Regions from separate parts of the Streptomyces yunnanensis genome, predicted to be linked through region 3. Evidence: riboswitches for the same ligand, from Rfam matches in the RefSeq annotation. Region 3 holds a riboswitch; each other region holds the start of a gene.
The links. Region 3 has a riboswitch for cobalamin ahead of thiI (tRNA uracil 4-sulfurtransferase ThiI). Riboswitches for the same ligand answer to the same signal wherever they lie in the genome.
Positions count from the first base shown of each region.

Region 1: another riboswitch for cobalamin. It lies ahead of MOV08_RS37545 (CoA-acylating methylmalonate-semialdehyde dehydrogenase); the one in region 3 lies ahead of thiI (tRNA uracil 4-sulfurtransferase ThiI).
Region 2: another riboswitch for cobalamin. It lies ahead of MOV08_RS15185 (ribonucleoside-diphosphate reductase subunit alpha); the one in region 3 lies ahead of thiI (tRNA uracil 4-sulfurtransferase ThiI).

Region 1 covers NZ_CP095749.1:8,558,140-8,568,384, reverse strand. The annotation lists gene MOV08_RS37555 (enoyl-CoA hydratase/isomerase family protein) at 1-993, opposite strand, end outside; gene MOV08_RS37550 (acyl-CoA dehydrogenase family protein) at 990-2,138, opposite strand; gene MOV08_RS37545 (CoA-acylating methylmalonate-semialdehyde dehydrogenase) at 2,144-3,667, opposite strand; cobalamin riboswitch at 3,892-4,065, opposite strand; gene MOV08_RS37540 (CAP domain-containing protein) at 4,619-5,200, shown strand; gene MOV08_RS37535 (trypco2 family protein) at 5,287-5,586, shown strand; gene MOV08_RS37530 (trypsin-like peptidase domain-containing protein) at 5,583-8,390, shown strand; gene MOV08_RS37525 (DUF6801 domain-containing protein) at 8,516-9,538, shown strand; partial or broken gene MOV08_RS37520 (PIG-L deacetylase family protein) at 9,953-10,180, opposite strand; gene MOV08_RS37515 (bifunctional serine/threonine-protein kinase/transporter substrate-binding domain-containing protein) at 10,229-10,245, opposite strand, start outside.
Region 2 covers NZ_CP095749.1:3,506,177-3,516,421, forward strand. The annotation lists gene MOV08_RS15155 (carbohydrate ABC transporter permease) at 1-713, opposite strand, end outside; gene MOV08_RS15160 (extracellular solute-binding protein) at 879-2,144, opposite strand; gene MOV08_RS15165 (GntR family transcriptional regulator) at 2,386-3,147, shown strand; gene MOV08_RS15170 (DUF3311 domain-containing protein) at 3,372-3,632, shown strand; gene mctP (monocarboxylate uptake permease MctP) at 3,629-5,293, shown strand; gene MOV08_RS15180 (GNAT family N-acetyltransferase) at 5,389-5,892, shown strand; cobalamin riboswitch at 6,062-6,214, shown strand; gene MOV08_RS15185 (ribonucleoside-diphosphate reductase subunit alpha) at 6,379-8,784, shown strand; gene MOV08_RS15190 (ribonucleotide-diphosphate reductase subunit beta) at 8,787-9,845, shown strand; gene MOV08_RS15195 (transglycosylase domain-containing protein) at 9,951-10,245, shown strand, end outside.
Region 3 covers NZ_CP095749.1:8,710,650-8,720,894, forward strand. The annotation lists gene MOV08_RS38120 (heme/hemin ABC transporter substrate-binding protein) at 1-445, shown strand, start outside; gene MOV08_RS38125 (FecCD family ABC transporter permease) at 447-1,547, shown strand; gene MOV08_RS38130 (heme ABC transporter ATP-binding protein) at 1,633-2,430, shown strand; partial or broken gene MOV08_RS38135 (type 2 periplasmic-binding domain-containing protein) at 2,461-2,836, shown strand; gene MOV08_RS38140 (AfsR/SARP family transcriptional regulator) at 2,888-5,863, opposite strand; gene MOV08_RS38145 (transketolase) at 5,967-7,838, opposite strand; cobalamin riboswitch at 8,130-8,348, shown strand; gene thiI (tRNA uracil 4-sulfurtransferase ThiI) at 8,503-9,837, shown strand; gene MOV08_RS38155 (Lsr2 family protein) at 9,903-10,245, opposite strand, start outside.

The DNA of each region.
Region 1 (10,245 bases), 150 kb from region 3:
GCCGACCTCCGCGAGGGTGGGCGGGGACCAGCGGGGGTCGCGGTCCTTGTCGACGATCTGGGCGCGGATGCCCTCGACGAGGTCGGGTGCGGCCAGGGCGGCGCGGGAGACGCGGTATTCCTGGTCGAGCACGGCTTCCAGGGAGCCGAGGTGCCTGGCCCGGCGCAGCGCGGCCAGGGTGACCTTCAGTGCGGTGGGCGACTTGGCGAGCAGCGTCCCGGCCGCCTCCTTGGCCGCCGGATCGCCGTGGTCGGACAGCCGCCCGACGATCTCCTCGACGGTGTCGGCGGCGTAGCAGGCGTCGATCCACGGCCGCTGGTCGGCGAGTTGGCCGGGCGGGGCCTGCCGCACCACGTGCCGGTGGAGCACCTCGTGCAGCGGTGGCGCGGCGAGGTCGTCCAGCAGTGCGGGGAGCGCGGCGGAGGGCACGTAGTGGTCCGCGAGTCCGCACAGGAGGGCGTCGGACGCGCCGATCTGAGTACCCGTCAGGACGAGGTGGGTGCCCAGTTCGCCGGGGGCGAGGGAGAGCAGATAGCTGCCGCCGACGTCCGGGACGAAGCCGATGCCGGTCTCGGGCATGGCGATCCGGGACCGCTCGGTGACGATCCGCACGGCGGCGTGCGCGGAGATGCCGACGCCGCCGCCCATCACGATGCCGTCCATGAGGGCCACATACGGCTTGGGGTAGCGGGCGATGCGGGCGTTGAGCCGGTACTCGTCCCGCCAGAAGGCGGCCGAGGCCGAGCCGTCGCCGTCCCGGGCGTCGTCGTGGATGGCGCGGATGTCGCCGCCGGCGCACAGGCCCCGCTCGCCGGCGCCGGTGAGCACGACGGTCTCCACGGCCGGGTCGTGTTCCCAGTCCGTCAGTGCCTGGTCGAGGGCGCGCACCATGGGGTGGGTGAGCGCGTTGAGCGCCCGGGGGCGGTTGAGGATCAGGCGGGCGGTCCGGCCCCGGATCTCCCGGAGGACGGGCCGGTGGTCCGTGCCGGTCACCGGAGGGCCTCCGTCAGTCCCCGGGCCACGATGACGCGCATGATCTCGTTGGTTCCTTCCAGGATCTGGTGGACGCGCAGGTCGCGCACGATCTTCTCGATGCCGTAGTCGCTCAGGTAGCCGTAGCCGCCGTGCAGTTGCAGGGCGCGGTCGGCGACGGTGTATCCGGTGTCGGTGGCGAAGCGCTTGGCCATCGCGCAGAGTTGTGGTGCCTGCGGGTCGCCCCGGTCGAGTGCCTGGGCGGCCTGGTGCACCAGCGCCCGGGCGGCGGCCAGTTCGGTCGCCATGTCCGCGAGCCGGAACCGCAGGGCCGGCGCGTCCAGCAGCCGTCCGCCGAACGCCTCCCGGTCCGCGAGGTGGACCAGGCTGCGTTCGAGTGCGCTGCGCGCGCCGCCGAGGGAGCAGGCGGCGATGCCCAGCCGCCCGCCGTTGAGGGCGTTCATGGCGATCCGGAAGCCCCGTCCCTCGTGGCCGAGCAGTCGGTCGGCGGGGAGCCGGACCCCGTCCAGGATCACCTGGCGGGTGGGCTGGGCGTTCCAACCCATCTTCCGTTCGTTCGCGCCGAAGGAGAGCCCGGCGTCGTCCTTGTCGACGAGGAAGGCGGAGATCCCGCGCGGCCCGTCGTCGCCGGTCCGCGCCATGACGACGTACACCTGGGCGGCGCCCGCACCGGAGATGAACTGCTTGACGCCGGTGAGCAGATAGTCGTCGCCGTCGCGGACGGCGCGGGTGCGCAGGGCCGCGGCGTCCGAGCCGGCGCCCGGTTCGGTCAGGCAGTAGCTGCCGAGGTCCTCCATGGCGCACAGCCTGGGCAGCCACCGCTCGCGTTGGGCGGCGTCGCCGTAGTGGTCGATCATCCAGGCGACCATGTTGTGGATGGAGAGGTATCCGGCGATGGACGGGCAGCCGGAGGCGAGGGTCTCGAAGACCAGGACGCCGTCGGCGCGGCCGAGCCCGCTCCCGCCGGACTCCTCCCGCACGTACACGCCGCCGAGCCCCAGGCCGGCGGCCTTGCGCAGCACGTCGAGCGGGAAGTGCTTGTCCCGGTCCCAGGCGACGGCGTGCGGGGCGAGGTGGTCCTGGGCGAAGTCCAGGGTCGTCTCGACGAGGGCCAGTTGGTCCTCGCTGAGCTGGGTCGTGGTCACCGCGCTCACCTCATCACCGGGATCGTGAAGCTCGCGCCCTCGCGGCGGCCGGCGGGCCATCGGGAGGTGACGGTCTTGGTGCGGGTGTAGAAGCGGATGGCGTCCGGTCCGTGCTGGTTGAGGTCGCCGAAGCCGGAGCGCTTCCAGCCGCCGAAGGTGTGGTAGGCGACCGGCACCGGAACGGGCACGTTGACGCCGACCATGCCGGTGTTCACCCGCCGGGTGAAGTCGCGCGCCGTGTCGCCGTCCCGGGTGAACAGGGCGACGCCGTTGCCGAAGGCGTGCTCGCTGGGCAGCCGCAGGGCCTCCTCGTAGTCGGCGGCCCGGACGACGGACAGCACGGGCCCGAAGATCTCCTCCTGGTAGATCCGCATGTCCGGCGTGACCCGGTCGAAGAGCGACGCTCCGGCGAAGAACCCGCCCTCGTGGCCCGGCAGGACGAAGTCCCGCCCGTCGACGACGAGTTCGGCGCCCTCGGCCACCCCCGCATCGACATGGGAGCGCACCCGGTCCACGGCGTCCCGGCCGACCAGCGGCCCGAAGTCCGCCTCGGGGTCGTCGCTCCGGCCCACCCGCAGTCGCCCGATGCGCTCCGCCAGTCGCGCGACGAGGGCCTCGGCGGTGGCCTCGCCGACGGGGACGGCCACCGAGACCGCCATGCAGCGCTCGCCCGCCGAGCCGTAGCCGGCGCCGATCAGCGCGTCCACGGCCTGGTCGAGGTCGGCGTCCGGCATCACGATCAGGTGGTTCTTGGCGCCGCCGAAGCACTGCGCGCGCTTGCCGTGGGCGGCGGCGGTGGCGTACACGTGGGCGGCGATCGGCGTGGAGCCGACGAAGCCGAGCGCCCCGACCCTGGGGTCCGTCAGCAGGGTGTCGACCGCTTCCTTGCCGCCGTTGACGACGTTCAGCACGCCCGGCGGCAGCCCCGCCGCCAGGAACAGTTCGGCGATCCGCAGCGGGACGGACGGGGCTCGCTCGGAGGGCTTGAGGATGAAGGCGTTCCCGCAGGCCAGGGCCGGAGCCGCCTGCCAGAGCGGAATCATCGCGGGGAAGTTGAAGGGGGTGATGCCGGCGACCACCCCGATCGGGGCGCGCAGCGAGTGAACGTCGATGCCGGTGCCGGCGTTGTCGGTGAACTCGCCCTTCAGCAGGTGCGGGACGCCGGCGGCGAACTCCACGACGTCCAGGCCGCGTTGGATGTCGCCGTGCGCGTCGGCGAGGGTCTTGCCGTGCTCGCCGGAGAGCAGCCGGGCCAACGCGTCCCGCTCGTCCTCGACGAGTTGGAGGAAGCGCAGGAGGACGCGGGCCCGACGCTGCGGGTTCCACTCCCCCCAGGCGCGTTGCGCCTCGGTCGCGTCGGCGATGGCGGCCTCGGTCTCACCGCGGGTGGCGAGCGGCACCCGGGCCTGGACCCGGCCGGTGTTGGGGTCGTACACGTCGCCGTAGGACCCCGAGGTTCCCGGGGTGTGTGTGCCGCCCACGAAGTGGGTGATGTCGCGGACGGGCTCATGGGTTCGTTCACGGACCATGGATGCCTGCTCTCGTCAGGTGGGATCCAGGGGATGGCGCGCCGGACCGGGGCAGGCCCGCGGGTTGCGGGGCGTGCCGTCAGTCGGTCGCGCGGGATCGCGTATGGCGCAAGGGTCGTCAGGTGGCGGGGGCCGCGGGGGCCGTCCGCGATGCCTGCCCGACGAGATCGCCAGGGCCGTGGATGCACACCGGTGCCATGCGTGTCTTCTCCATCCTCGTGGACAACACGGAACATCCCGCGGCCGGTATCCTGACTCCCGGATCAGCGCGCGCCGCCCGCCTTCCCGACGTCTGACACGTCAGTGGCGTCTCGCTCGACGGCGTACTCCCCGGTCACAGTGGCGGGACCGTGCCGGATTCACACCGGCTTCCCTGCACCGCGGGCCTTCGCCCTCGAATATATAGTTGGACGTCCTAGTAAATCCAGCCCTGCCGGCCGTCATCCCTTCCGCGCGCCACAGGCACCACCGGACGACGCCACGCCGGACAGTCCGCGACACGCAGGCGCGACGCGCCCCGAACCCCGCTCGCCCCCGCTCCACCCCCGCCCGTGACATCCGTCATAGGGGCCTGCGTCACGAACTACGGCGCATAGTAGTGCCCGTCGCGGCGACAAATTGGGCTTTGTCCGCCTTGATCTGGCGATGACGTGCACATCGGGCGACGCCCTCCGGCCCCCCTGATCCTTTCGCCCACTCACCGGCGCCCCACGGGCCCCTGACGGCACGCCAGGCACGAAGGGAGTCACCGGGGAGCCGGGCAGCACGACCATCCGCCCATGACAAGCCGGTACGGGAGCTACTACCACGGGTAGGAGAAAGCCCCATTGCCCCGGATATGCGGCGCTTCTCAGAATGACGGCCGGCGCGGCACCCGCCCCACCCAGGCACCGAGAACGGGGCGGACCCGACCGTCCGACGGCGAACCGCAACGAACGAGCGAGGTCACGCATGAGCAAGCACCGCAGGACGCGGAACTACCGGCGGATAACGGTCGCCGCCCTCGCCGTGGCCGCCGTGGGCGTCCCCTCCGTCGCCATGGCCTGCCGCGGCGAACAGCCCTACGAGGCCAGGCACTTGCACCACCACCGGACGGGCACCGCGTCGGCGGCACCCGCCGCGGCCCCGAAGGCCGCCGCCTCCGCCGCGCCGACCTCCGACGCGACGGCCCGCGTACTGGAGCTCGTCAACAAGGAGCGCGGCAAGGCCGGCTGCTCCCCCCTGACCCTCAACGCAAAGCTGACAAAAGCCGCCCAAGCCCACAGCAAGGACATGGCGGACCACCACACCATGTCGCATACCGGATCCGATGGGTCCGACCCGGGCGCCCGGCTCGCGAAAGCCGGCTACCACTGGAACAGCTACGGCGAGAACGTCGCCTACGGCTACGCCACCCCGGAGAGCGTGATGGCGGGCTGGATGTCCAGCCCCGGCCACAAGCGCAACATCCTCGACTGCTCGTTCAAGGAGATCGGCGTCGGCCTCGCACAGCCCGACAACTACTGGACGCAGGATTTCGGCACCGCCTCGTAGCCGCGACGCATCACCGGCCCACAGTCCTGGGTAACGGATAACGGGTAACGGGAGTCGGTTGCCGGTGACGGACAAAGGGGCCTGGCGTGATCGAGTTAGCCAGTGTGATCAGGGATCTCAGGGCGGAGCTGGAACAGGCGATCACCGCGGCGGAGGGTGAGGCGCTGCGCTTCGAACTGGGCCCCGTCGAGCTGGAGGTGTCGGTCGCGCTGGAGCGGACGGCACAGGCCGGGGCGAAGGTGCGGTTCTGGGTGGTGGAGTCGGGGGCGGAGGCGACCGCCGGCACCACCACGACCCAACGCATCAAACTCGCCCTGCAACCGACCCTGACCGGGACGAACGCTCACCCGTTCGTCTCCGGCCCGGCCGACGCCCACGAACAGTGACTCCCGCGCCGAGCGGGACCGGGGAGCCGGCGGGACTGGACCCCGCGCGGGCGGTCCAGATCATCACCACCCGCCGCTCGGGCGCGGGCCGACGCGGCTCGGGCTATCGGATGACCGGGGACGTGGTGCTCACCGCCGCGCATGTGATCGGCGACGCGGCGTCGGTTCAGGTGCGGTTCGTCCGTCAGGACGGCAGCGTGCGGGACGTGCCCGGCGAGACGGTCTGGGCGGACGCCCCCGCGGACATCGCACTGCTGAAGATCGCGGACGGGTCGGGCCCCGACGAGCGGTACGCCGTCGACGTGCCGCCAGTGCGGTTCGCGCGCGTCGGGCGGCCGGTGGACTGCGCGGCGCTCGGGTTCCCGAGGTTCAAGCTGCGCCGCGACGCCGCGTCGCCGGAGCTCGGGCCCCTCACCTCCTACCGGGACACCCACCACGCGCTCGGCCAGGCCGTCCCGCTGTCGAACCAGCGCCAGGGCACCCTGGAGATCGCCAGGCTGGCGGCCCCGGAGCACGACCAGGACCCGGACCGTTCGCCCTGGGAAGGGATGTCGGGCGCCGCGGTGTGGAGCGACGGGTGCCTGATCGGCATCGTCAGCGAGCACCACCGCTCCGACGGGCTCGGCAGGCTCACCGCGCGCCCGGTGCACCGCTGGTACGCGTGCCTGTCCCCGGCCCGGATCGGCGAGTTGGGCGAGCTCATCGGCCTGCCGCTCGATGCCGACCGACTCGACCGGCTCCCCCGCCCGTCCCCACCGCCGCCGCCCGACGGCCCGCCGGAACTGCGGGAAGCGGTCAGGAAACTCGCCGCCACGGTCCACGACCAGTGGGACAGGGAGGAGCGGCGGCGCAAGGTGCACGACCCGATGCCGCTGACCGTGCGGTTCCGGCTCGCGGACGCGGGGCTGTTCGACCACTGGGCCAACATCCGCCGGTCCGCACCCGGAACGGACCCGGGCCCCCTTCCGCTGGCCGGCCGACTTCAGCACATCGTGCGGGTGTACCGGTCCGTTCCGTCCGCTCGGCTGGTGGTGCTCGGTGCGGCCGGTTCGGGCAAGACGATCCTCACCCTGCGCTTCGTCCTCGACCGGCTCGGCGACCGCACCCCCGACGACCCGGTACCCGTGATCTTCGGCCTGGGCGCGTGGGACCCCCGGAGCACCTCGCTGCGCGACTGGATGTGCGACCAGTTGGTGCGCGACTACGGCCTGGCGGCCCGGGACCCCGACATGCCCGGGCGCAACCTGGCCGGTGCCCTGGTGGACACGGGCCGGATCCTGCCCGTCCTCGACGGGTTCGACGAGATCGCAAGCGGCCTGCAGGGGGAAGCGCTCGACAAGCTCAACGCCACCACCACACCACTGCTGCTCACCAGCCGCCCCGCGCAATACGCCCAGGCGGTGGCGGCGACCGACGTACTCAGCGGCGCCGCCGTCGTCCAGCTGGACGACCTCACCCTCGGCGACCTCACCGACTACCTGCCGCGCGCCAGCCGCCCCGGCGTGGACGGCGGACTGCACGGCACGGTGTGGGAGCCCGTCCTGGCCAGGCTCGGCACCCGGCCGCGCGACCGGGGCGCCCACAACGTCGCCACGGTGCTCACCACCCCGCTGATGGTCGCCATGGCACGCACCATCTACAGCGACGCGCCCGGCCGGGACCCTGCCGAGCTGCTCGACACCACCCGCTTCCGCACCGCCGAGGACCTGCGCAAACACCTCCTGGCCGCGTTCACGCCCACCGCCTACCACCGCCCGCCGACCGACAGCGACCCCGCCACCGGCCGTCGCCGCCGACGGCACTGGGACCCCGAACGTGCCCACCACTGGCTCGGCTACCTCGCCGCGCACCTCACCCGACTCGACACCGCCGACCTCGCCTGGTGGCAACTGGGCACCACCCTGCGCCGCTCCACCCGGGTGCTCGTGGTCGGATTCCTCGCCGGACTGTCCTTCGGCGTCACCACCGCGGTCGGCAACCTCCCCGTCGACCTCGTCGCCACCTCGCACGGCGCCCGGTTCGCGCTCGTACGGGGGCTTGTCGTCGGGCTGCTGCACGGGCTCGCGGTCGGGTTCGCGTTCGGGATGGTGTACGCGTTCATCTCCCGGGGTGCGACGGAGCCGTCGCGGTTCCGCGTGCGGCTCTTCGGCAGGAGGAGGGAGAGGCGTGCGCGGTTCCTCCCCCGGTTCACGGTCGGGCTCGCCTTCGGCACCCCGATCGCGCTGGTACTGGTACTGGTGGACAGGGGTGTGGTCGAGCCGCTCGGGCTGGCGGACGGGCTCGACGGCGGCCTCCGGGGCGCGCTGATGTTCGTGCCCGGCGCCGGGCTCGGGATCGGACTGGTGCTGGGCATCGTGGCCTGGCTCGAAGTGCCCAGTGACATCAGATCCGCCGTCCGCCCCGCCGCGCTGCTGAACGACAACCGCAAGAACGTGGTCTTCCACATGCTCGTGTGGGCACTCGTCTTCGGACTGGCGGCCGGGGTCGCCAACGGGATCACCGACGGGCCGCTGCGCGGGTTCCTGGCCGGTCTGGTGTTCGCGGGCGAAGCGGCCTTCGGATGCGGGCTCGGCTACGGGCTCAGCTGGACCGCCTGGGGGCAGTGGGTGGCGCTGTCGCGCATCTGGCTGCCACTGACCGGACGCGTTCCGTGGGCCGTGATCGCCTTCCTCAACGACGCCTGCGAGCGGGGCGTGTTGCGTCAGGCCGGTGCGGTCTACCAGTTCCGCCATGCCGAACTCCGGGACCATCTGGCCCAGACCTTCCGGGAACGCGACAGCCAACTCCCATTTACCGACAGGTGAGTTCGCGCGTCTCGCGTACCCCGGTGGCCGATCCGGTGACGGGCTGATTCCGGGCGGTGACACGGCTATGACACGGCGGACGGATGCTCGTCGTACAGATGCAGCTGCCGTACGGGGGAGGCAAGATGATCAGTACCGAAGGAAGGCAACACCGGTGCGGTTCGGCCCGCGCCGTCCTGAGGGGTCTGGTGGCCCGTCGCGTCGTCACAGTGGCGACGACGGTGGGGGTCGCCGTCGGAATCGTGGGACTCACCGGCGCCGGCCCGGCGGCGGCGGATCCGCTGTCGCGCACGCTCGCCTACGCCTGCTCGGTCCAGTCGTTCACACAGACCGCAAGGGTGCGGATCGACGCGGACGTCCCCACCTCGACCGCGGTCGGGCAGCCCACCCCGCGGTTCGTCATCCGCGCCGGGGCACCGTTGGGTTCGGCCCTCACCAGCGGGCTGAACTGGCTCGGCGTGAAGAGCATCGAGGGCCGGGCGGACGCCCAGGTCCGCGTGGTCGCGCCACACGGCGGCGGAACCACCACCGTGCCGTTCCAGATGCCCAGGACCGCCGTCCCGGACTCCGGTTCGCTCGCCGTCCGGGCGACCGGCACCGCACCGTCACGCACCTTCGACCGGCCGGGCAGGGCGCAGATCACCGTGGGCGACCTCGTCCTGCACGTCGTGCCCAGGGACGCCGACGGCAAGGTGTTCCGGGGCCCGATCGACGTGCCGTGCACACTGGCCCCGCAACAGAACAACGTGGTGGCGTCCTTCGCCATCACGGCGAATCCTCCGGCCGGCTCGACGACGACCGGGAACAACGGCTCGGCCGGCTCCGGCGCCGCCGGGCCCGGGTCCGCGGCGCACACCGGGCCGTCCGCCGCGGACGGCACGCCCGGCTCGACCGCATCCGGCGCTCCGGGCGAGGCGGGCGGCGCGGCCGGCCCGAACTCCCGTGACGGGAAGCCCAGTGGGGCGCGGCACCCGGAGGGCGGGGAGCGGCGCGGCACGAGCGGGCTCGGCGCGACGGTCCCGTCCGGCAGCACCACCGCGATCGGCAGTCAGCACACCCGGAGCCTGGTGCTGCTGGCCGTGGGAGCATTTGCGGTGGGGGCGCTCGCCCTCGCCTTGGCCCTCCGCTTCCGGGCGCGCCGCAAGTAGACGCCGGTGCCGAGGAGCGCAACGCCGGGCAGGCGCGCGACGGCTCACCCTGCCTGGCGTTCCTCCTGCGCGACCGGCCCCTCGTCGGCGCAGGAGGAAATCTCCTCGACCGTCGGGTCCACGGACCCCTTCGCGCTGTTCGGCATACGAGCCTCCCCTTGAGGATGCGCGGTGCGACGCCCGCACCGAGACCGGCACTCTAAGCACCGGAGAGGTCCCAACTCGCCCACCTCAGAGGGGAATTGGCGTGATCCATATGCGGCGCACCCTGCGTGTCCAGGGGTGCCGGTCGGACGATCGGGTAGGGCGCTTCTGACGGGTGCGTGAACCCCGGGCGCCCGTGGTGGATGTACCACTCGGTGGACAGCAGGCGAGCCCGATCGGCTGGTGGGAGGCCGGCGATGCGCCCCGGCAGGGCGCCGCGCAGAACCGGGCGCTGCCCGGGGCCGACTGCGGGGCGCCGGCCCCCAGGATGCGGAGTGCGTCGGCCAGTTCCGCGGCGCGCGGGGTCTCCGCCGCCCAGGTGGCCGTGACGACCGCGGTCCGCGCACCGGCGGCCGCGTGGCGGGCGAGCAGCCCGCCCGCCGACAGGGACTCGTCGTCCGGGTGGGCGAAGACCGCCAGGAGGCTCGGCAGGGACATGGCCGGTCGGTCACCCTCCACGAACGGGGCAGACGAGGTGCGGCGACCTTACCTCCCGCCGTTGA
Region 2 (10,245 bases), 5.2 Mb from region 3:
GGGAAGGTGACGGAGGTGAAGATCTTCCAGGTGCCGGCGCCGTCCATCCGGGCCGCTTCGTAGAGCTCCTTGGGGATCGTCGTGGTGGCGGCGTAGAGGTTGAGGGCCACGAAGGGCAGCGACTGCCAGACGATCAGGACGGTGATGACGAAGAAGGTGGACAGCTGGGTGCCGACCCAGTCGTAGCGGGCCATGGAGTGCCAACCGAGGTGGTCCAGCACCCAGTTGACGACGCCGAAGCGGGAGTCGAAGAGCCACTGGAAGACGGTGGTGGCGGCGATCGACGGCATCGCCCAGGCCAGCACCAGCGCCACCGACAGCGTCAGCCGCATCTTCTTGCCCAGCCGGGCCAGCAGCAGTCCGAGCAGGGTGCCCAGCACCATGATCAGGACGACGTTGACGGCGGTGAAGACGACGGTGCGGACGGTGACCCGCCAGAACTGCTCGCTGCCCAGGACCTCCTGGTAGTTGCCCAGCCCCCGCCAGTCGGTGAGGTGCTGGATCAGCTCCTTCATGTTGAGGTTCTGGAAGGAGAGCACCAGGTTGCGGACGAGCGGCCAGCCCAGGAAGACCGCGGTGGCGAGCAGGGCAGGGAGCAGCAGGAGGTAGGGGGCGGCCCGCCGGCCGCCGGCGCCGCTCCGGGCCGGCGGTGCGCCGCCCTTGCCGGTCCGCGGCGCGGTCCTCCCCGCCGCTTCGTCGAGCTGCACTGCCATGAGCGTGTGGTCCCCTCGTTCCCGTGGATGCGCCTGTGGTGCCCGTGGAGGCGGCCGCCGGTCCCGCGGGGGCCGGCCCGGCGCGGTGGCGGCGGCCGCGGTCGCTGTACCGGGCGTACGGGCCGGGCGGCAGGGACGCCCGGCCCGTACGCGTCCGGTGGCCGGCTACTGCTTGGCGAGCCGGGCGTTCAGCTCGGACTCGATGTCCTTGGCGGCGTCGGTCGGGGCCTTACCGTTCAGGACCGCGGTCATGTAGTTCTTGATCGGGTTCGGCACGTTCTCGACCGCGGCCCACTGCGGGATCAGCGGGGTGGTGCCGCCGGACTTCTCGGCGGCCGGGGCGGCGGCCGCGGCGGCCGGGTTGTCCTTGGCGGCGCCGGCCAGGGCCGGGGACTTGGGTGTCCAGCCGGATTCCTTGACCATCTGGGCGTCGTTGTCCTTGGAGAGGGCGACCTTGAGGAATTCCTTGGCGAGTTCCTGGTTCTTGCTCATTCCGGCGACGGCGAAGTTGGAGCCGCCGAGGAAGACGCCCTCGGGCTTGGCGGCACTCTCCCCCGGAATGGTGAAGAATCCGATGTCGTCCTTGATCTTCGGATTGGCCTTGATGGCGGTGGCCGCCTCGTAACCCATGGCGATGATGGCGCCGGTCTTCCCCTTGGCGAAGATCTCGCCCTGCTGCGGGGTGGCCTCGTCCTTGTTCTTGGGGGCGGTGCTGAACGCCTGGTACTGCTTGTAGATGTCCATCGCCTTGGCGACCTTGGGGTCAGAGAAATTCGAGACCCATTTGCCGCCTTCCTTCTTCACCAGTTGCGCACCGGTGCCGATGGTCAGGCCGTCGAGGAAGTACCAGTTCTGGCCGGGCAGGTAGAGCGGCTCGGCGTCGGTCTTCTGCTTGATGGCGTCGAGGTCGTGGAAGAGCTCGGCGCGGGTGGTGGGGAGCTTGGTGATCCCGGCCTGGGCCCAGATCTTCTTGTTGTACATCACCACGCGGTTGCCGGCGAACCACGGCAGGGCGTACTGCTTCCCGTCCACCATCGCGGCCTTGTTGAAGGCGTCGTTCCAGTCGGCGCCGATCTCCTTCTTCAGATCGCCGAGGTCGACCAGGGCGCCGGCCTTGGCGTAGGCGGCGGTCTGGGTGTTGCCGATCTCGACGACGTCCGGCGGGGTGTCCTCGGAAAGCGCGGTGCTCAGCTTCTGCTGAATTCCGTTCCACTGCTGGACCTTGAATTCCACAGTGGCGCCGGTCTTCTTCTTGAATTGCTCGGACACCTGCTTGGTCCATTGGTCCGGATTGGAGCCGGACATCACCCATACGGTCAGCTTCTGCCCCTTGAAGCCGTCGGCACCCGCATTTCCGCCGCTCGACCCACAGGCAGCGACACTCACCAGCATTCCCGCGACCGCGGTCGCCGCTATGAGCCCACGCTTCATCGCGCTCTCCCCCTCAAGGACGGGTTTGGGTTTAATGGTTTAGACCAGTTCCCGCAGCTTGGCCTAGACCTTTAGGGGTGTCAAGGGTGTATAAGAGTCGCTGTCAGGTCCGTTACCGGACCGACATCTGACGGGGCGGGACCCGCGTGGACCCCCGGACACCCCGTCCGTGCCACGATGTGAGCCGCTACGTACGGAGGAGCCGGTGACGGCAGCACGACAGGCATCGGAGAGGCGGGTCATGGACACCGAGGCGGGCAGCGCCGAGAGCGGCGGCAGTGGCGCGCGGACCGCCCGGGTGCCCAAGTACTACCGGCTCAAGCGGCATTTGCTGGAGATCACCGAGACCCTGCCGCCGGGCACCCCGGTGCCGCCCGAGCGCACCCTCGCCGCGGAGTTCGACACCTCCCGCACCACCGTCCGCCAGGCCCTCCAGGAGCTGGTCGTCGAGGGCCGCCTGGAGCGCATCCAGGGCAAGGGCACCTTCGTCGCCAAGCCCAAGGTCTCCCAGGCACTGCAACTGACCTCCTATACGGAGGACATGCGGGCCCAGGGCCTGGAGCCGACCTCCCAGCTGCTGGACATCGGCTACGTCACCGCCGACGACCGGCTGGCCGGGCTGCTGGACATCGTCCCCGGCGGCCGGGTGCTGCGGATCGAGCGGCTGCGGCTGGCCAGCGGCGAGCCGATGGCCATCGAGACCACCCACCTGTCGGCCAAGCGGTTCCCGGCGCTTCGCCGCAACCTCGTCAAGTACACCTCGCTCTACACCGCGCTGGCCGAGGTCTACGACGTCCGGCTGGCGGAGGCCGAGGAGACCATCGAGACCTCGCTGGCCACCCCGCGCGAGGCCGGGCTGCTGGGCACCGACGTCGGCCTGCCGATGCTGATGCTCTCCCGGCACTCCCTGGACGCCCACGGGCAGCCGGTGGAGTGGGTGCGCTCGGTCTACCGCGGCGACCGCTACAAGTTCGTCGCCCGCCTCCAGCGCCCGGCGGACTGAACCCGCCCGCGTACGCCGCACGGGCCGGGCCGTACGGGCCCCGACCGCACCGCCGCCCGTCCACCGCGTCACACCACGAGCGCCGTCCCGGCACCTTCTCCGCCCAACTCCCCCGCGATAACCGCCCCATACCGATATGCGGACAGCTAGTGACGCGTGCCACGTCCCTGGCTTAGATTTCCAGCCGATTACACAGGAGTTCACCAGGGACGGGAGCCACGGTCATGGCCGAGAAAGCCGCACCACCGGACCGCAGACCGGTCGTCACCCCCACGCGGGTGGTGGCCGGATTGTGCCTGCTCGCCCCGTTCGTTGCGATGTTGTGGGTGAGTTCGTACGCGAGGATCGAGCCGACGCTGATCGGGATCCCGTTCTTCTACTGGTACCAGATGGCGTGGGTGCTGATCTCGACGGCGCTGACCGCCGTGGCCTACAAGCTGGTTCAGCGTGAGCAGCGCGCCCGCAAGGGTGGTGCGGACCGATGACGACCCCTGTCACGACGCTCGCCGCAGCCTCCCGGGGCGTCAACGGCGTGGCGCTCGCCGTCTTCGTCTTCTTCTTCCTCGCCGTCACGGTCATGGGCTTCCTGGCCGCGCGCTGGCGCAGGGCCGAGCAGTCCGCCAGCCTCGACGAATGGGGCCTGGGCGGGCGGAGCTTCGGCACCTGGATCACCTGGTTCCTGCTGGGCGGCGACCTGTACACCGCGTACACGTTCGTGGCCGTGCCGGCGGCGATCTACACGGCCGGCGCCTCCGGCTTCTTCGCCGTCCCGTACACCATCCTGGTCTACCCGCTGATCTTCACCTTCCTGCCCCGGCTCTGGTCGGTCTCGCACCGGCACGGGTACGTCACCACCTCCGACTTCGTCCGCGGCCGCTTCGGCTCCAAGGGCCTGTCGCTGGCGGTGGCGCTCACCGGCCTGCTCGCCACGATGCCCTACATCGCGCTCCAACTCGTCGGCATCCAGGCCGTGCTGGACGTGATGGGGGTCGGCGGCGGCGAGCACGCCAACTGGTTCGTCAAGGACCTGCCGCTGCTGATCGCGTTCGCCGTGCTGGCCGCGTACACCTACTCCTCGGGCCTGCGGGCGCCCGCGCTGATCGCGTTCGTCAAGGACGGGCTGATCTACCTCGTCATCGTGGTGGCGATCATCTACATCCCGATCAAGCTGGGCGGCTTCGGCGAGATCTTCCACTCGGCCAAGGAAACGCTCGCCGTGCACGGGCCGACCGGCAAACCCCGCGGTGAACTGGCCAGCGGCCCCAACGCGCAGTGGGCGTACGCGACGCTCGCGCTCGGCTCGGCGCTGGCACTGTTCATGTACCCGCACTCGATCACCGCGACGCTCTCCTCGCGCAGCCGCAACGTCATCCGCCGCAACACCACCATCCTGCCGCTCTACTCCCTGATGCTGGGCCTTCTCGCGCTGCTCGGCTTCATGGCGATCAAGGCCGGCACGGACACCCGGGGCAATGCGCAGTTGGCGATCCCGCAGCTCTTCGCGGACATGTTCCCCAGCTGGTTCGCCGGGGTGGCGTTCGCCGCGATCGGCATCGGCGCACTGGTGCCCGCGGCGATCATGTCGATCGCCGCCGCCAACCTCTTCACCCGGAACGTCTACAAGGACTTCCTCAAGCCGACCGCCACGCCCGAGCAGGAGCACAAGGTCGCCAAGCTGGTCTCCCTGCTGGTCAAGGTCGGGGCGCTGGCCTTCGTCCTCACCATGGACAAGACCGTAGCGATCAACTTCCAGCTGCTGGGCGGCATCTGGATCCTGCAGACCATGCCGGCGCTGGTCGGCGGCCTCTTCACCCGGTGGTTCCACCGCTGGGCACTGCTGGCCGGCTGGGCGATCGGCATGGTCTACGGCACCCTCGCCGCGTACGGGGTGGCCAGCCCGACCCAGAAGCACTTCGGCGGCTCCAGCGCGGAGATCCCCGGGATCGGCGAGATCGGCTACATCGGCCTGACCGCCTTCGTGCTGAACGTGGTGGTGACGGTCGTCCTGACGGTCGTTCTGAAGGCCCTCAAGGCCCCTGAGGGCACCGACGAGACCGTCCCGGCCGACTACACCGCCGACCTCGGCGACAAGGGCGTCACCGCCGACCTGCCGCCGGCCACGGCGGGGTCGCCGGCGGGGCACTGACGGTCATCAACTACGGCGGAGGGCCGTCGCGTTCCCCTGGGGCGCGGCGGCCCTTTCGCGTGTACGGGCGGCGACCGCGCCGCCACACTGGCCCCATGGACATCACGATCAGGCCCATACGCCAGGCGGAGTTCGAGACGGTCGGGGAGCTGGTGGCGGAGGTGTATCTGGCCGAGGGGTTGCTGCACGGCGGGGAGCACGATCCGTACGCGGCGGAGCTGCGGAAGGTGGCGCACCGCGCGGAGCACGCCGAGGTGCTGGTGGCCTCGGACGGCGTGGACGGGGCGGTGCTGGGGGCGGTGACGTTCGCGGCGCACGGCAGCCCGTACGCGGAGTTGGCCGGGCCCGGGGAGGGCGAGTTCCGGATGCTGGCGGTGCGGCCCGAGGGGCGCGGGCGCGGCATCGGGGAGGCTCTGGTGCGGGCCTGTCTGGCGCGGGCGCGGGCGCTGGGGCTGCGCGGGATGGTGCTGTCGAGCCAGCAGCACCTGCTGCCGGCGCACCGGCTCTACCGGCGGCTGGGGTTCGCGCGGGCGGCCGAGCGGGACTGGGCGCCGGTGCCCGGTCTGACGCTGTGGGCGTTCGCCCGCGAGCTGGCCTAAGCGGCGTTCCGGCGGGCTCCGGGCCCCCTTCGGGCGGGCCACCGGCGGAATTTCGGTGGGGTTCCGAGGCGTTTCCGAGGGGATCCGGGCGGGTCGGCGCTTCGCACACCTGGGGGAATGGTATGAGGCGGCGACACAAGATGTGGGGGTGCGTGCGGGGAGCGACACAAGATGTATGCTCGTCCTCGCTGTCGCCGCAGGGGAATCCGGTGCGAATCCGGGACTGCCCCGCAACGGTGTGCGAGCGCGGACCACGGCCCTTTCCTCAAGGGCCGGTCGCGCGCTCCCGAGTCCGAAGACCTGCCGACGGTACGCCCGCACCGCCATCGGTGCGGCGTCGATACGTCCGGGCCCCGAGGGATGGGCAGATGGACGCCGCGCGGCCGACCCGCGCACCCCCGGTTCGCCGCGGGGTGCCCCATGCCCGCTCGGCTCCCGTCATGCCGCCACCCCTCCCGGCCCCCGCCGAGTGAGGGAGAGCATCAGGTGACCATCGCGCCAACGGAGCCAGCGTCAGACGCCGAGGTCGTGCAGCCCGTGGTGGCCGCGCCTCCCGCGCACGCGGACGGGCCGGGCACCGCCCTGCTGCGGACGCTGACCGAGCTGACCGTGGACCTGACCGCGACCGACCCCGGCAAGGTGGCCGCCGCCGCGCTGCGCGGCCGGCACCCCGGGTCCGACGAGGCCGAGTTGCGGTCGCTGGCCACCGAGGCCGCGGCCGGGCTGATCGCCGACGAGCCGCAGTACTCCAAGCTCGCCGCGCGGCTGCTGACCCTCGCCATCGCCGAGGAGGCCGCCGGCCAGGGCGCCACCTCCTTCTCGGCGTCGATCGCGGTCGGCCACCAGGAGGGGCTGATCGCGGACGTCACCGCCGCGTTCGTCGGCACCCACGCCGAGCGGCTGGACGCCCTGGTCGACGGGGCGCTGGAGGCCAGCGCCGACGACCGGTTCGGGTACTTCGGGCTGCGCACCCTGCACTCGCGCTATCTGCTGCGGCACCCCCTCACCCGCAAGGTGATCGAGACGCCCCAGCACTTCCTGCTGCGGGTGGCCTGCGGGCTCGCCGAGGACGACTCGGCGCGGGCGCTCGCGGACGTCGCCGAGCTGTACCGGATGACCAGCACGCTCTCCTACCTGCCGTCCTCCCCCACGCTCTTCAACTCCGGCACCCGCCACCCGCAGATGTCCTCCTGCTATCTGCTGGACTCCCCGCTGGACGAGCTGGACTCCATCTACGACCGCTACCACCAGGTGGCCCGGCTCTCGAAGCACGCCGGCGGGATCGGCCTGTCGTACTCCCGGATCCGCGCCCGCGGTTCGCTGATCCGCGGCACCAACGGGCACTCCAACGGCATCGTGCCGTTCCTGCGGACCCTGGACGCGTCGGTGGCCGCGGTCAACCAGGGCGGCCGCCGCAAGGGCGCGGCCTGCGTCTACCTGGAGAGCTGGCACGCCGACATCGAGGAATTCCTGGAGCTGCGGGACAACACCGGCGAGGAGGCTCGCCGGACCCACAACCTCAACATCGCGCACTGGATCCCGGACGAGTTCATGCGCCGGGTGGAGGCGGACGCGGACTGGTCGCTGTTCTCCCCGTCCGACGTGCCCGAGCTCGTCGACCTGTGGGGCGAGGAGTTCGATGCCGCCTACCGGGCGGCGGAGGCCGCGGGCAAGGCCCTCAAGCAGGTCCCGGCGCGGGTGCTGTACTCCCGGATGATGCGCACCCTGGCGCAGACCGGCAACGGCTGGATGACGTTCAAGGACGCCGCCAACCGCACCGCCAACCAGACCGCCGAGCCCGGCCGGGTCGTGCACTCCTCGAACCTGTGCACGGAGATCCTGGAGGTGACCGACGACGGGGAGACCGCGGTCTGCAACCTGGGGTCGGTCAACCTCGCCGCGCACCTGGGCGCGGACGGCGAGATGGACTGGGAGCGGCTGGACGCCACCGTCCGCACCGCGGTGACCTTCCTCGACCGGGTCGTGGACATCAACTTCTACCCGACCGAGCAGGCCGCCGCCTCCAACTCCCGCTGGCGGCCGGTGGGTCTGGGCCTGATGGGCCTGCAGGACGTCTTCTTCCGGCTGCGGCTGCCGTTCGACTCGGCCGAGGCGCGCGAGCTGTCGACCCGTATTTCCGAGCGGATCATGCTCGCCGCCTACGAGGCGTCCGCCGACCTCGCCGAGCGGCACGGCCCGCACGCGGCCTGGTCCGCGACCCGTACGGCGCGCGGCGTGCTGCACCCGGACCACTACCCGAACGCCGAACCGCGCTGGGCGGACCGCTGGACGGCGCTGCGCACCCGGATCGCCGCGACCGGGATGCGCAACTCGCTGCTGCTGGCCATCGCGCCGACCGCCACCATCGCCTCCATCGCCGGCGTCTACGAGTGCATCGAGCCGCAGGTCTCCAACCTCTTCAAGCGCGAGACGCTGTCCGGTGAGTTCCTCCAGGTCAACACGTACCTGATCGAGGAGCTCAAGGAGTTGGGCCTGTGGGACGCGCGGACCCGGGACGCGCTGCGGGAGGCCAACGGCTCGGTCCAGGAGCTGGCCTGGATCCCCGAGGACGTCCGGTACCGCTACCGCACGGCCTGGGAGATCCCCCAGCGCGCCCTGATCGACATGGCCGCGGACCGCACGCCGTACCTGGACCAGAGCCAGTCGCTCAACCTCTTCATGGCGTCGCCGACCATCGGCAAGCTCAGCTCGATGTACGCCTACGCCTGGAAGCGCGGCATCAAGACCACGTACTACCTGCGCTCGCGGCCGGCGACCCGGATCGCCCAGTCGGCCCGCGCCGCGTCCGTCCCCGCACAGCCGCCGGTGGCCGACCCCGAGGCGGTCGCCTGCTCCCTGGAAAACCCCGAGTCCTGCGAGGCATGCCAGTAATCATGACCACTGCACCCGAGAAGAACGCCGGCGCCGCCCACACCGTCACCGCCGGCGGCCGCAAGAACCTCCTCGACCCGGGGTTCGAGCTGACCCTGCGCCCGATGCGCTACCCGGACTTCTACGACCGCTACCGGGACGCGATCAAGAACACCTGGACCGTGGAGGAGGTCGACCTCCACTCCGACGTGGCCGACCTCGCCAAGCTCTCCCCGGGCGAGCAGCACCTCATCGGCCGCCTGGTGGCGTTCTTCGCCACCGGCGACTCGATCGTGGCCAACAACCTCGTCCTGACGCTGTACAAGCACATCAACTCCCCCGAGGCGCGGCTCTACTTGAGCCGTCAGCTCTTCGAGGAGGCGGTGCACGTCCAGTTCTACCTGACGCTGCTGGACACCTACCTGCCCGACCCGGACGACCGGGCCGCCGCCTTCGCCGCGGTGGAGAACATCCCGTCCATCCGCGAGAAGGCGGAGTTCTGCTTCAGGTGGATGGACCACGTCGACCAGCTGGACCAGCTGGAGAGCAAGGCCGACCGCCGCCGCTTCCTGCTGAACCTGATCTGCTTCGCGGCGTGCATCGAGGGCCTGTTCTTCTACGGCGCGTTCGCGTACGTGTACTGGTTCCGCTCGCGCGGCCTGCTGCACGGCCTGGCCACCGGCACCAACTGGGTCTTCCGCGACGAGACCATGCACATGGACTTCGCGTTCTCGGTGGTGGACACCGTCCGCGAGGAGGAGCCCGACCTCTTCGACGACGCGCTCCAGCAGCAGGTCACCGACATGCTCAAGGAGGCCGTGGAGGCGGAGCTGCAGTTCGCCCGCGACCTGTGCGGCGACGGCCTGCCGGGCATGAACACCGACTCGATGCGCGAGTACCTCCAGTGCGTGGCCGACCAGCGGCTGCAGCGCCTGGGCTTCGCCCCGGTGTACGGCTCGGAGAACCCGTTCTCCTTCATGGAGCTGCAGAACGTCCAGGAGCTGACCAACTTCTTCGAGCGGCGCGCCTCGGCCTACCAGGTCGCCGTCGAGGGCTCGGTCTCGTTCGACGACGACTTCTGATCCCGACCGCCTGACCCGTCGTCCGGCCACCCGCCGAATGTGAGCGTTCGATTAGCGGGTGGCCGGAGCGGCAACCGGAGCCCCTGCCACCACATCTACGCAGATATGGAGGGCAGGAAGAAAAGTCGCCGATACATCGACTATCCCCGTCTGGGCCGCAAGGGGGTGCGCCGCTGGCTGCCGTCGTGGCGCCTGTGGCTGGGCACGTTCACCTTCGTCCTCGCCGCTCTGGCGGGGCTGTTCGCGTTCGTCTACGCGAAGATCGACATCCCCAACGAGAACGCGCTGGCCGCCCGCGAGGCCACCGTCTACTACTGGGCGGACGGCAGCCAGATGGTCAGCGTCGGCGCCGTCAACCGGCAGAACGTCACCCTCGACAAGGTGCCCAAGCACGTCCAGA
Region 3 (10,245 bases):
CAAGGAACGCACCGGGCAGCGCCTGGCGGCAGTCGAGAAGAAGATCCCGCACCGCGGTGACCGGCCGCGGGTGGCCTTCCTCTATCTGCGCGGCTCGGCCTCCGTCTACCTCCTGGGCGGTGCCGGTTCGGGCGCCGACTCGCTGATCGAGGCGGCCGGCGGGGTGGACGCCGGGAAGGAGTCCGGGCTGACCAAGGACTTCACGCCGATCACCAGCGAGGCGCTGGCCAAGGCGGCGCCGGACGTCCTGCTCGTCATGTCCAAGGGCCTGGACTCCGTGGGCGGCGTGGACGGGCTGCTGAAGATCCCCGGCGTCGCCGAGACCCCGGCCGGCATGGACCGCCGGGTGGCCGCCGTGGACGACGGCGTGCTGCTCAACTTCGGCCCGCGGACCGACCAGGTGCTCGCCTCGCTCGTCGAGCAGCTCCACGCCAGGGGGAAGTGACATGGCGACCCTGAGCCCCACCAGTGCGGAACCCGCCACCGAGCCGGACCCCGCGCCGCCGTCGCGCCCCGCCCGCCGCCGCGCGCCCTTCCTCCTCGTCCTCGGGCTGGCCGCGGCGCTGCTGTCGGCCGCGCTGCTCTCCGCCGGGACCGGCGCGTACGGCATCCCGGTCGGCGAGGTCGCCGGATCGGTGCTGCACCGGCTCCACCTCGGCGGTGCGGCACTGGACCGGGTCGGCGAGAGCGTGCTGTGGAACGTCCGGCTGCCGCGGGTGGTGCTGGCGCTGCTCGTCGGGGCCTCGCTGGGCTGCGCCGGCGCGCTGATGCAGGGCGTCTTCGGCAACCCGCTCGCCGAACCCGGCGTCATCGGCATCTCGGCGGGCGCGGCGGTCGGCGCCGTCGGGGCGATCGCGCTGGGCCTGACGTTCCTGGGCAACTGGACGGTGACGGTCTGCGCGTTCGCGGCCGGACTGTCGACCGTCGGCCTGGTCTATCTGCTCTCCCGCTCCGGCGGACGCAGCGAGGTCGTCACCCTGATCCTCACCGGAATCGCGGTGAACGCCTTCGCCGGCGCGCTGATCGGCCTGTTCGTCTTCCTCGCCGACAACGCCCAGATCAGCCAGATCACGTTCTGGCAGCTCGGTTCGCTCTCCCAGGCCACCTGGCCGAAGGTGCTCGCGGTGCTGCCGTGCGCGCTGGCCGGGCTGGCCGTGGCGCCGCTGTACGCCCGCAAGTTGGACCTGCTGGCACTCGGCGAACGGTCCGCCCGCCATCTGGGGGTGGACGTCGAACGGCTGCGGATCGTGCTGATCCTGGTGGTGGCGCTGCTGACCGCCGCGGCGGTGGCGGTGGCCGGGATCATCACTTTCGTCGGGCTGCTCGTCCCGCACCTGCTGCGGATGGCCGCGGGCCCCGGGCACCGCTTCCTGATCCCGGGCAGCGCGCTGGCCGGCGCCCTGGTGCTGGTGGTCGCCGATCTCGCGGCCCGTACGGCGGTGGCGCCCGCCGAGCTTCCGCTGGGGGTGCTCACCGCGCTCTTCGGCAGCCCGTTCTTCTTCTGGTTGCTGCGCCGGACGCGCCGCAGGCAAGGGGGTTGGGCATGACGCCCACTGTCGCGCCCCGCACCGTCCCGCTCGCTCAAGGAGACCAGCCGTGATCGGCAAACTGCTCACCCGGACGCCCCGGCGGATCCCCGCCCGGCCCGAGCCCGGCAGCCGGTACGCCGACGCCCGCGCGCTGACCGTGCGCCTGGGCGGGCGGGCCGTGCTGGACGGGGTGCACCTCGCGGCCACCGCGGGCGAGGTGTTGGCCCTGGTCGGGCCCAACGGCGCAGGGAAGTCCACCCTGTTGGCCGCGCTCGCCGCCGACCTGCCCGCGGCCGACGGCGAGGTACGCATCGACGGCCGCCCGGCCGACGCGTGGTCCGCCCCCGAACTGGCGCTGCGCCGCGCCGTCCTTCCGCAGTCCGCCGCCCTCTCCTTCCCCTTCACCGTCGCCGAGGTCGTACGGATGGGTCGGGCACCCTGGGCCGGCACGCCCGCCGAGGACGAGGACGGGTCCGCGGTGGCGGCGGCGATGGCGGCCACCGAGGTGACGCCGTTCTCCGCACGCCCCTTCTCGGCCCTGTCGGGCGGGGAGCGCGCGCGAGTGGCACTCGCCCGGGTACTGGCCCAGCGCGCCCCGCTGCTGCTCCTCGACGAACCGACCGCCGCCCTGGACCTGCGCCACCAGGAGCTGGTGCTCAGGATCTGCCGGCAGCGGGCGGCGGCCGGGGACGCGGTCGTCGTGGTCCTCCACGACCTGGGGCTGGCCTCGGCGTACGCGGACCGGGCCGCCGTGCTGCACGGCGGGCGGATCGCCGCCCAGGGCCCGCCGGCCGAGGTCTTCGAGGCGGACCTGCTGTCCCGGATCTACCGACAGCCGATCGAGGTGGTCGCCCACCCCGGCACCGGCACGCCCCTGGTCGTTCCCGTACGCCCGCGCTGACCGCCGCGCTCGGGTACACGCAGTCGGCGGTCTCCCGGCAGATCGCCGCCGAGCGCACGGCCGGCGTCCCTGGTGACCCGGACGCTCACCGAGCGCGGCCTGTGCCTGGCGCTGCCCGCCGCCCACCCCTTGGCCCGGCCTGGACGAACGGCCGGACATCGCCCACACCGCCCGTGACTGGCTGGCCAAGCTGCACCTCGTCGCGGCCGGCTGCGGCCTGACCACCGTGCCGGTCGCCCTGACGGACGCGGTGCCCGAGGGCGTGGCCATCCGGCCCGTGCGCGGCGGCGCCCAGGAACAGCGGCGCCTGCTGCTGGCCAGACTGCCCGGGCAGCCGCGGGACGCCGTGCTCCTGGTCGCCGAGGCGCTGCGGGCAGCCGCCCTGGACACCGACGCACTGCCGTAGCACCGTGCGACCGACCGGGCCGAAACGAGAAGCCGAAATGAGAAGTCGAAACTAGAAGTCGGTTCCGTCCCACTGTCGTTGGCGGCGGATGTCGTCCAGGAAGTGGGAGATCCGCGCGCGGTTGGGGGCGGCGTCGGGGAGGGCCACGGACCGCTCGAAGAACTCCCGCGATCCGGCGAGGTCCTCCGCCGCGACGTTGTTCCAGACCATTCGCGTGCGGACCATCTCGGATGTGCCGCCGGTCCGCCCGCTCAGCACCCCGCGCGCCCGGCTGCCGAACTCGGCCGCCTGCGCCACGTTGCCCAGACAGGCCGCGGCGGTGCCCAGTCTGCCGAGGACGGTCGCATAGAGGGGCACGTCCGCCAGGCGGATGGCCAGGTCCGCGGCCCTGTGCAGCGTGCCCGCGGCGTCCAGGGGCCGGCCGCGGTCGAGTTGCAGACACCCCAGGCGGAGCAGCGTCTTGCCGAGCAGTCGGGGACTGTCGACCCGCTCGGCGAGGACGATCGCCTCCGTGTAGCACTCGTACGCCCGCTCGTGCTCGCCGAGCTGATGGTGCATGTCGCCGACGGTGGCCGTGACCACGGCCGTGAGCCATTCGTCGTCCAACTTCCCGACGATCCCGGCGACTTCGGCGAAGAACTCCATGGACTCCGCGACCCGGCCCTGCAGATTGGCGAACGTCCCGAGGTTGCCCAGGGCCCTGGCCTGTTCCAACAGGTCGCCGGCGCGACGGCTGATCTCCAGGGCCTCGGTCAACAAGGGGTGGGCCTGCTCGTAACGCCCCTGTAGGCCATACATCATCCCCATACAGGTGCGCAGTTCGGAGACCATCCGCCGGTCGGTGACCGCCGGGACCAGGGGCAGCACCGTCTCCAGGGCGGTGCGGCACTCGTGGAACCGACCCTGCCGGGTGAGGTAGTCGAACAGGCCCTCGGTGATCCAGCACGCCTCGTCCAGCTTGCCCACGTCCACCGCGTGCCCGACCACGTCGACCAGCTCGCCGCCCACCGCGTCCAGCCAGTTCGTCGCCTCCTCCCAGTCGGCGAACGGGGCGGTCCCCGGAGCCGGACCGGTCGGGAAGGCCGAGGGCCCCCAGTCGCTGGAACGGCGGGCGGCGGACACATACAACCGGAACACCCCGTCCCGGACCGCCGCGACCTCCCCGGGAAACCCGGCCGCGACGCGCCGGGCGTAGACCGCGACCAGGTCGTGCAACCGATAGCGGTCGGCCGCCACCTGCTGCACGAGGCTCGCATCGACCAGGCTCCCCAGGACGCGTTCGGCGTCCGGCCGTGTCCAGTCGAGCATGGCGGCCAGCGTCAACGCGTCGAGTTCCACGGTGGGGGAGAGCCCCAGGGCGCGGAACGCGCGCTGCTCGACGGCCGGCAACTGGTCGTAGGAGAGCTGGAACGCGGCCTCCACGCTGCGGTCCTCTACCGAGAGCTCACCGAGCCGGCGCTCGTCGTCCGCCAGCCGGGCGGCCAGCGACTCCCACGCCCACAACGGGCGGTTCTGCAGCCGCGCACCGGCGATGCGCAGGGCCAGCGGCAGCTGATCGCACAGGCCGGCGAGCCGGCGGATCGCGCCGTGCTCGTGGGCGGAGCCCGAGCCGCCCACGATGCGGCTGAGCAGGCCCACCGCGTCGTCGAGGTCGAGCGGGGCCAGCGAGATCCTGCGGTCCACGTCCAGGCCGGTCAGCCGCTGACGACTGGTCACCAGCAGCATGCTGCCCGGCCCGGCGGGCAACAGCGGACGCACCTGCTCGGCGCCGGCGGCGTCGTCGAGGACCAGCAGCAGCCGCAGCGCGGCGGTCGCCGTCCGCCAGGACGCGGCCAGCTCGTCCAGGTCCTCGGAATCCTCCCCCTCGTCGGCGCCGACCGCCCGCAACAGCCGGCGCAGCACCCGCTGTGGACCCGGTGCCCCGCGATCCTCGCGGTACCCGTGCAGATCGACGAACAGAGCGCCGTCCGGATACCGCTGGCGCACCGTCCGCGCCGCGTGCACCACCAGCGCGGTCTTGCCGACGCCGGCCATGCCGTCCACCGCGCGGACCGTCACACCGTCCGGGTCCGCGGCCGACGCGCCGAGGAGCGCGAGCTCCCGGTCCCGGCCGGTGAAGTTGCCGACGCCGACCGGCAGTTCGTTGCGCACCGGGCGCTCGGGACGGTTCCGGCGCCCGGCCGGCGGCCGCGCCGGCGCCGGCCGGGACTGCTGCCGGACGGCCGTGCCGAACAGCAGCGCGTCATCGCGGCGCAGCACCGCCTCGTGCGTCTGCCGCAGTTCGGGTCCCGGCTCCGCCCCCTGGTCCCGCACCAGGCGACGGCGCACCTTGGCGTAGACGTCCAGGGCATCGGCCTGCCGATTGCCGACGTAGAGGGCACGGATCAGCAGGGCGGCCAGTGCCTCGTGGTATGGGTGCGCCTCGGTCAGCGCGAACAGTTCGCCGACGGCCGCCGCGTGCCGGCCCAGCCGCAGCTCGCAACCGAGCTTGTCCTGGAGCAGGGCGAGCCGGTACTCCGTCAACCGGAGCCGTTCCCCCTGCGCGAACGGCCCGGGAATCCCGGCCAACGGCTCACCCCGGAACAGCTCCAGGGCCTTGGACCAGGCATCCACCGCGGTGTCCAGGTCGCCGCAGCCCCGCGCCGAGCTCGCCTCGGCTGCGAACTCCTCCATGCGCGCCGCGTCCACCCACACGTCCCGCGGGACGAAGCGATAGCCCCCGCGGTCGGTGACGATCACGGACTCCGCGGGGCCGTTCCCGGGACCGTCCAGGCATCGGCGCAGCCGGTGCACATAGACCGGAATCACCTTCGCGCCGGTGCCCGGCTGCTCCGTGCCCCAGACACCGTCGAGGAGTTGCTGACGGCTGGCCGTCACCCCCGGCCGCAGCAGCAGCGCGGCGAGCAGCGCCTGTTCGCGCACCGGACCGAGCTCCAGCGGTATGCCACCACGCCAGCCCTGAAGCGGTCCGAGAAGAGCCAGTCGAAGCTGCCGCACACCCGTGGACACCCCACCCGTCGAAGACACGCAGGGGAGTATAGGTCGCTGCTGACCAGCCCTTCAGCGCGCTTCGACGAGGCTGCACGACGTGTGGGCGAGGTGAACGTTCCCGCTCCGGCGCCGCGCCGGGCTACGGACCGAGCAGGGCGCGGGCCGCCCGGGCGATGTGGGGATGGGAGATGCCGGCGGCGTCGAGGAGTTCGTCGGTGGTGCCGGAGCCCGGCAGGCCGGTGACGGCGAGGTGGCTGAAGGCGGGATGGCTGCCGGTGGCGGCGAGCGCCGACAGGACGGCTTCTCCGATGCCGCCTTCGGGGTGGTGGTCCTCGACGACGACGAGGGCGCCGGTCTCCTGGGCGGCCCGGGCGAGGGCAGCGGCGTCGACGGGCTTGAGGGAGTACAGGTCGATGACGCGGGCCGGGACGTCGTCGGCGGCGAGGTGCTCGGCGGCGGCCAGGCACTCGTGGAGGGTGACGCCGGCGCCGATCAGGGTGACCCGGTCGTGCGGGCTGTGGCGCAGCGTCTTGGAGCCGCCCACCGGGAAGGTCTCGTCGCCGTCGTAGAGGACGGGGTAGGAGCCGCGGGTGGTGCGCAGGTAGGAGATGCCGTCGAGCTCGGCCATGGCGGCGGTCAGGGCGGCGGCGGAGGTGGCGTCGCTGGGGTAGAGCACCGTGGAACCATGGACGGCGCGCATCATGGCGAGGTCTTCCAGACCCATCTGCGAGGGGCCGTCGGCGCCGATCTCGACGCCGCTGTGGGTTCCGCACAGCGCCATGGTGATCTGGGAGACGGCGGCCATGCGGATGAAGTCGTGGGCGCGGGTGAGGAACGCGGCGAAGGTGGTGGCGTAGGGGCGGTACCCGCGCACGGCCATGCCGACGGCGTCGGCGATCATCTGCTGCTCGGCGATGTAGGTCTGGAAGTACCGCTCGGGATGGGCCTTCTCGAAGTCCTGGGCGTGAGTGGAGTTGCCGACCTCGGCGTCCAGCGCGACGACGTCCGGGCGGGCGCCGAGGGCGGCCAGGGCGTGACCGAAGGCGACGCGGGTGGCGACCTTGTCGCCGACCGCGAAGCGCGGCAGCTCGATGGGGCCGGCGGCCGGGATGGGCGCGGGCGTCACCGCGGGCGGCCGGGGACCGCGCACGTGCAGGTTGCGGACGCCGCCCAGTTCGGCGACGGCGCGGTCGGCCATGTCCTCGGGCAGCGCCTTGCCGTGCCAGCCCTCCTTGTCGGCGACCTCCGCCACGCCGCGGCCCTTGACGGTCCTGGCGACGATGACGGTGGGGGCCTGGCCGTCGGCGGCGGTGGTCAGGGCCTGGTCGATCGCCTGCAGGTCGTGCCCGTCGATGACGATCGCGCGACAACCGAACGCCTCGATGCGGCGGGCATAGGTGCCGGTGTCCCACTCCAGCTCGGTGGGGCCGCACTGGCCGAGGCGGTTGACGTCGATGACGGCGGTGAAGTTGGCCAGCCGGTAGTGGCCGGCCTTGTCGAGGGCCTCCCAGACGGACCCCTCGGCCATCTCGCTGTCCCCGCACAGCACCCACACCCGGTAGGGCTGCTTGTCCAGTTCCCGGCCCGCCAGCGCGATGCCGACGCCGTAGCCGATGCCCTGGCCCAGCGAACCGGTGGCCACGTCCACCCAGGGCAGCACGGGCGTGGGGTGGCCCTGCAGACGGTGGCCGAAGCGGCGGTAGGTCGTCATCAGCGTGTCGTCGCTGACCACACCGGCCGCCTTGAACATCGCATAGAGCAGGGGAGAGGCATGGCCCTTGGAGAAGACCAGGTGGTCGCCCGCGGGGTTGTCGGGCGCGTCCCAGTCGTAGCGCAGGTGGCGGGTCATCAGGACGGCCATCAGGTCGGCCGCGGACAGGCTGGACGTGGGGTGCCCGGAGCCGGCCGCGGTGCTGGCGCGCACCGAGTCCACGCGCAGCTGCTGCGCGAGTTCGAAGATCTGGGACAGGTCGCTGTCGGGTCCGAGCGTGGTGGTCTGCGCTGCGGTCATGGTGGGGGGCCTTTCGTGGACGGCCGGTGGGCGCAGGGTGAGCGGCCGCCGGTTCGGGGTGGCCGCTCACCGTCCGGGGCAGGTCAGGGTCTGTCCGATGGGCCGTGGCCGGGGCGACCCTGACCCGTCGGACAGACCCTAACCGCCGCGCCGGCCGGTGATCGGGCAGGAAGACGGTCCTGGGCGATGTGTTCGAACGCGGTGGTCGGGGGCGGCCGGCGGCGGCGTGCCGGCGGCGGCCGGTGCGACGGCCTTTCCCCGCCTCGATTCACGGCCCGAGCCCCGCCTTGTCTACCCTGTACGCGCAGCTGGTTCACCTCGCCCGCCAGGCGAGGTGTCGCGAGAGGGAACCCGGTGCAAGTCCGGGACCGCCTCGCAGCGGTGAGTGGGAACGACCGCCGTCATGACGCACGGGGCACGCCTGTGGCCTGGGAAGCGACGGCCAGGAGGAGTCCCGTTCTTCGGGGCGTGCCCACGAGTCCGAAGACCTGCCACTGCCCGTGCGGGGTGCGATCACCGCGCACGCGTCCACGGCGACCCGGCAGCGGGACCGCTGAGCGAGTGGTGCGCCTCCACCCCACCGTGCCCCGGGCACGAGGGGCCGGCCCGCCTGCCGTTCACGGCCCGGCGCCGGTCCTCACGACGACTCGCGAAGGAGAGTTTCGTGCCCGGCGAACCGAGCACTGCCGCCATCCCGTCCCCCGCAGGGCCACGCCCGAGCGGGCACTGCGTCCTGCTCAAGCACGGCGAGATCGTCCTCAAGGGCCGCAACCGGCACCGGTTCACCGAGCGGCTGCACGACAACCTCCGCCGCGCCCTGCGCGGAGTCGGCGGCTCGACCTGGATCAAGTCCGGTCAGCACGTCACCGTGCTCGGCGGCGACGTCCCCCAGGACGTCCTGGTCGACCGCGCCCGCCGGGTGATCGGGTTCAACTCGGTGGAGCCCGCCGTGCGCGTCCCCACGTCCGTGACGGACATCACCGAGGCAGCCGTGGAGGCGCTGGCCGGCGTCCGCGCCGAGCGGCCCGGCGTCACCTTCGCCGTGCGGGTCAAGCGCCGGAACAAGAGCTTCGAGATGACCTCGTCGCAGTTCGAGCGCTTCCTCGGGGCCCGCGTCCGGGAAGCCCTCGGGCCGGTGCCGGTGAACCTCTCCCACCCCGACGTGCGGATCTCCATCGAGATCGACCACAAGGAAAGCTATGTCTCCTGGGTCCGCCATCAGGGGCCGGGCGGACTGCCGGTCGGCTCCAGCGGACGCGCGCTGGTGCTGCTGTCCGGCGGGTACGACTCACCGGTGGCGGCCTATCGGGCCATGCGCCGTGGACTGCGCTGCGATTTCGTCCACTTCACCGGCGCTCCCTATACGAACGCCGCCTCCATGTACAAGGCGTACGCCCTGGCCAGGGAACTCAACCGCTACCAGCCCGCCGGACGGCTGCACGTCATCGCCCTCGGCCAGGCACAGAAGCAGTTGGCGATCGCGGGGGCCGGCAGGCTCCAAGTCGTCGCACAACGACGGCTCATGGTCCGCGTGGCCTCCGCGTTGGCGGGCCGCATCGCGGCGGAGGCCCTGGTGACCGGTGACAGCCTGGGACAGGTGGCCAGTCAGACCCTGGCGAACCTGGCCGCCGTCGACGAGGCCGCCACCCTGCCGGTGCTGCGCCCGCTGATCGGCTGGGAGAAGCAGGAGATCATCGACGAAGCCCGGTCCATCGGCACCGAACAGATCTCCGTACTGCCCGACGAGGACTGCTGCAAGCTCCTCGCACCACCCCGGGTCACCCTCCGGGCCGGCCTGGCCGACCTGCGGTCGGTGGAGAAGCGCCTCGACCTGGACGACCTGATGGACGGGCTGCTGCGCGACGTCCAGATCATGCACCCGGGGGAGACCGACGAGGAGACGACCACCGACGCGGGCAGCCCGGACGAGGACCCCGCCCCGGACCGCCCCGGCCCGGCCGTGTGCGGTGCGCCGGCAGGGGCCGCGCAGGCGCCGTAGGGCGCCCGGTCGTACGGACGTGAACGCCCCCTCGTCGGAGGGGGCGTCGCTCCCTTACTTGGCCGCTACTTGGCCGCGCGCTTCTTGCGTGCCGGCTTCGACGCGGGAGCCTCGGAGGCGCGGGCGACGGCCACGAAGGACTTGACCGCTTCCTGGAGCTTGGCGACGTTCTCGGCGCCGAGGTCGGCCTCGTACCACTTGAGATCGAGAACCTGACGGATCGCGATCTTCTTGGTGCCGTCCTCGTTCAACTCCTCGGTCTCGTATTCCTCGTCGACCATCGCGGGGACGGCGAACCGGATCGGCGTGACGCCGTCCGTCACCTCGGGATTGAGGTCGTCCTGGAGAATCGACTGCCAGTAAGTCGCCTTCTTGACAATCTGGTTGCCGACCGGAACAGGGGTGATT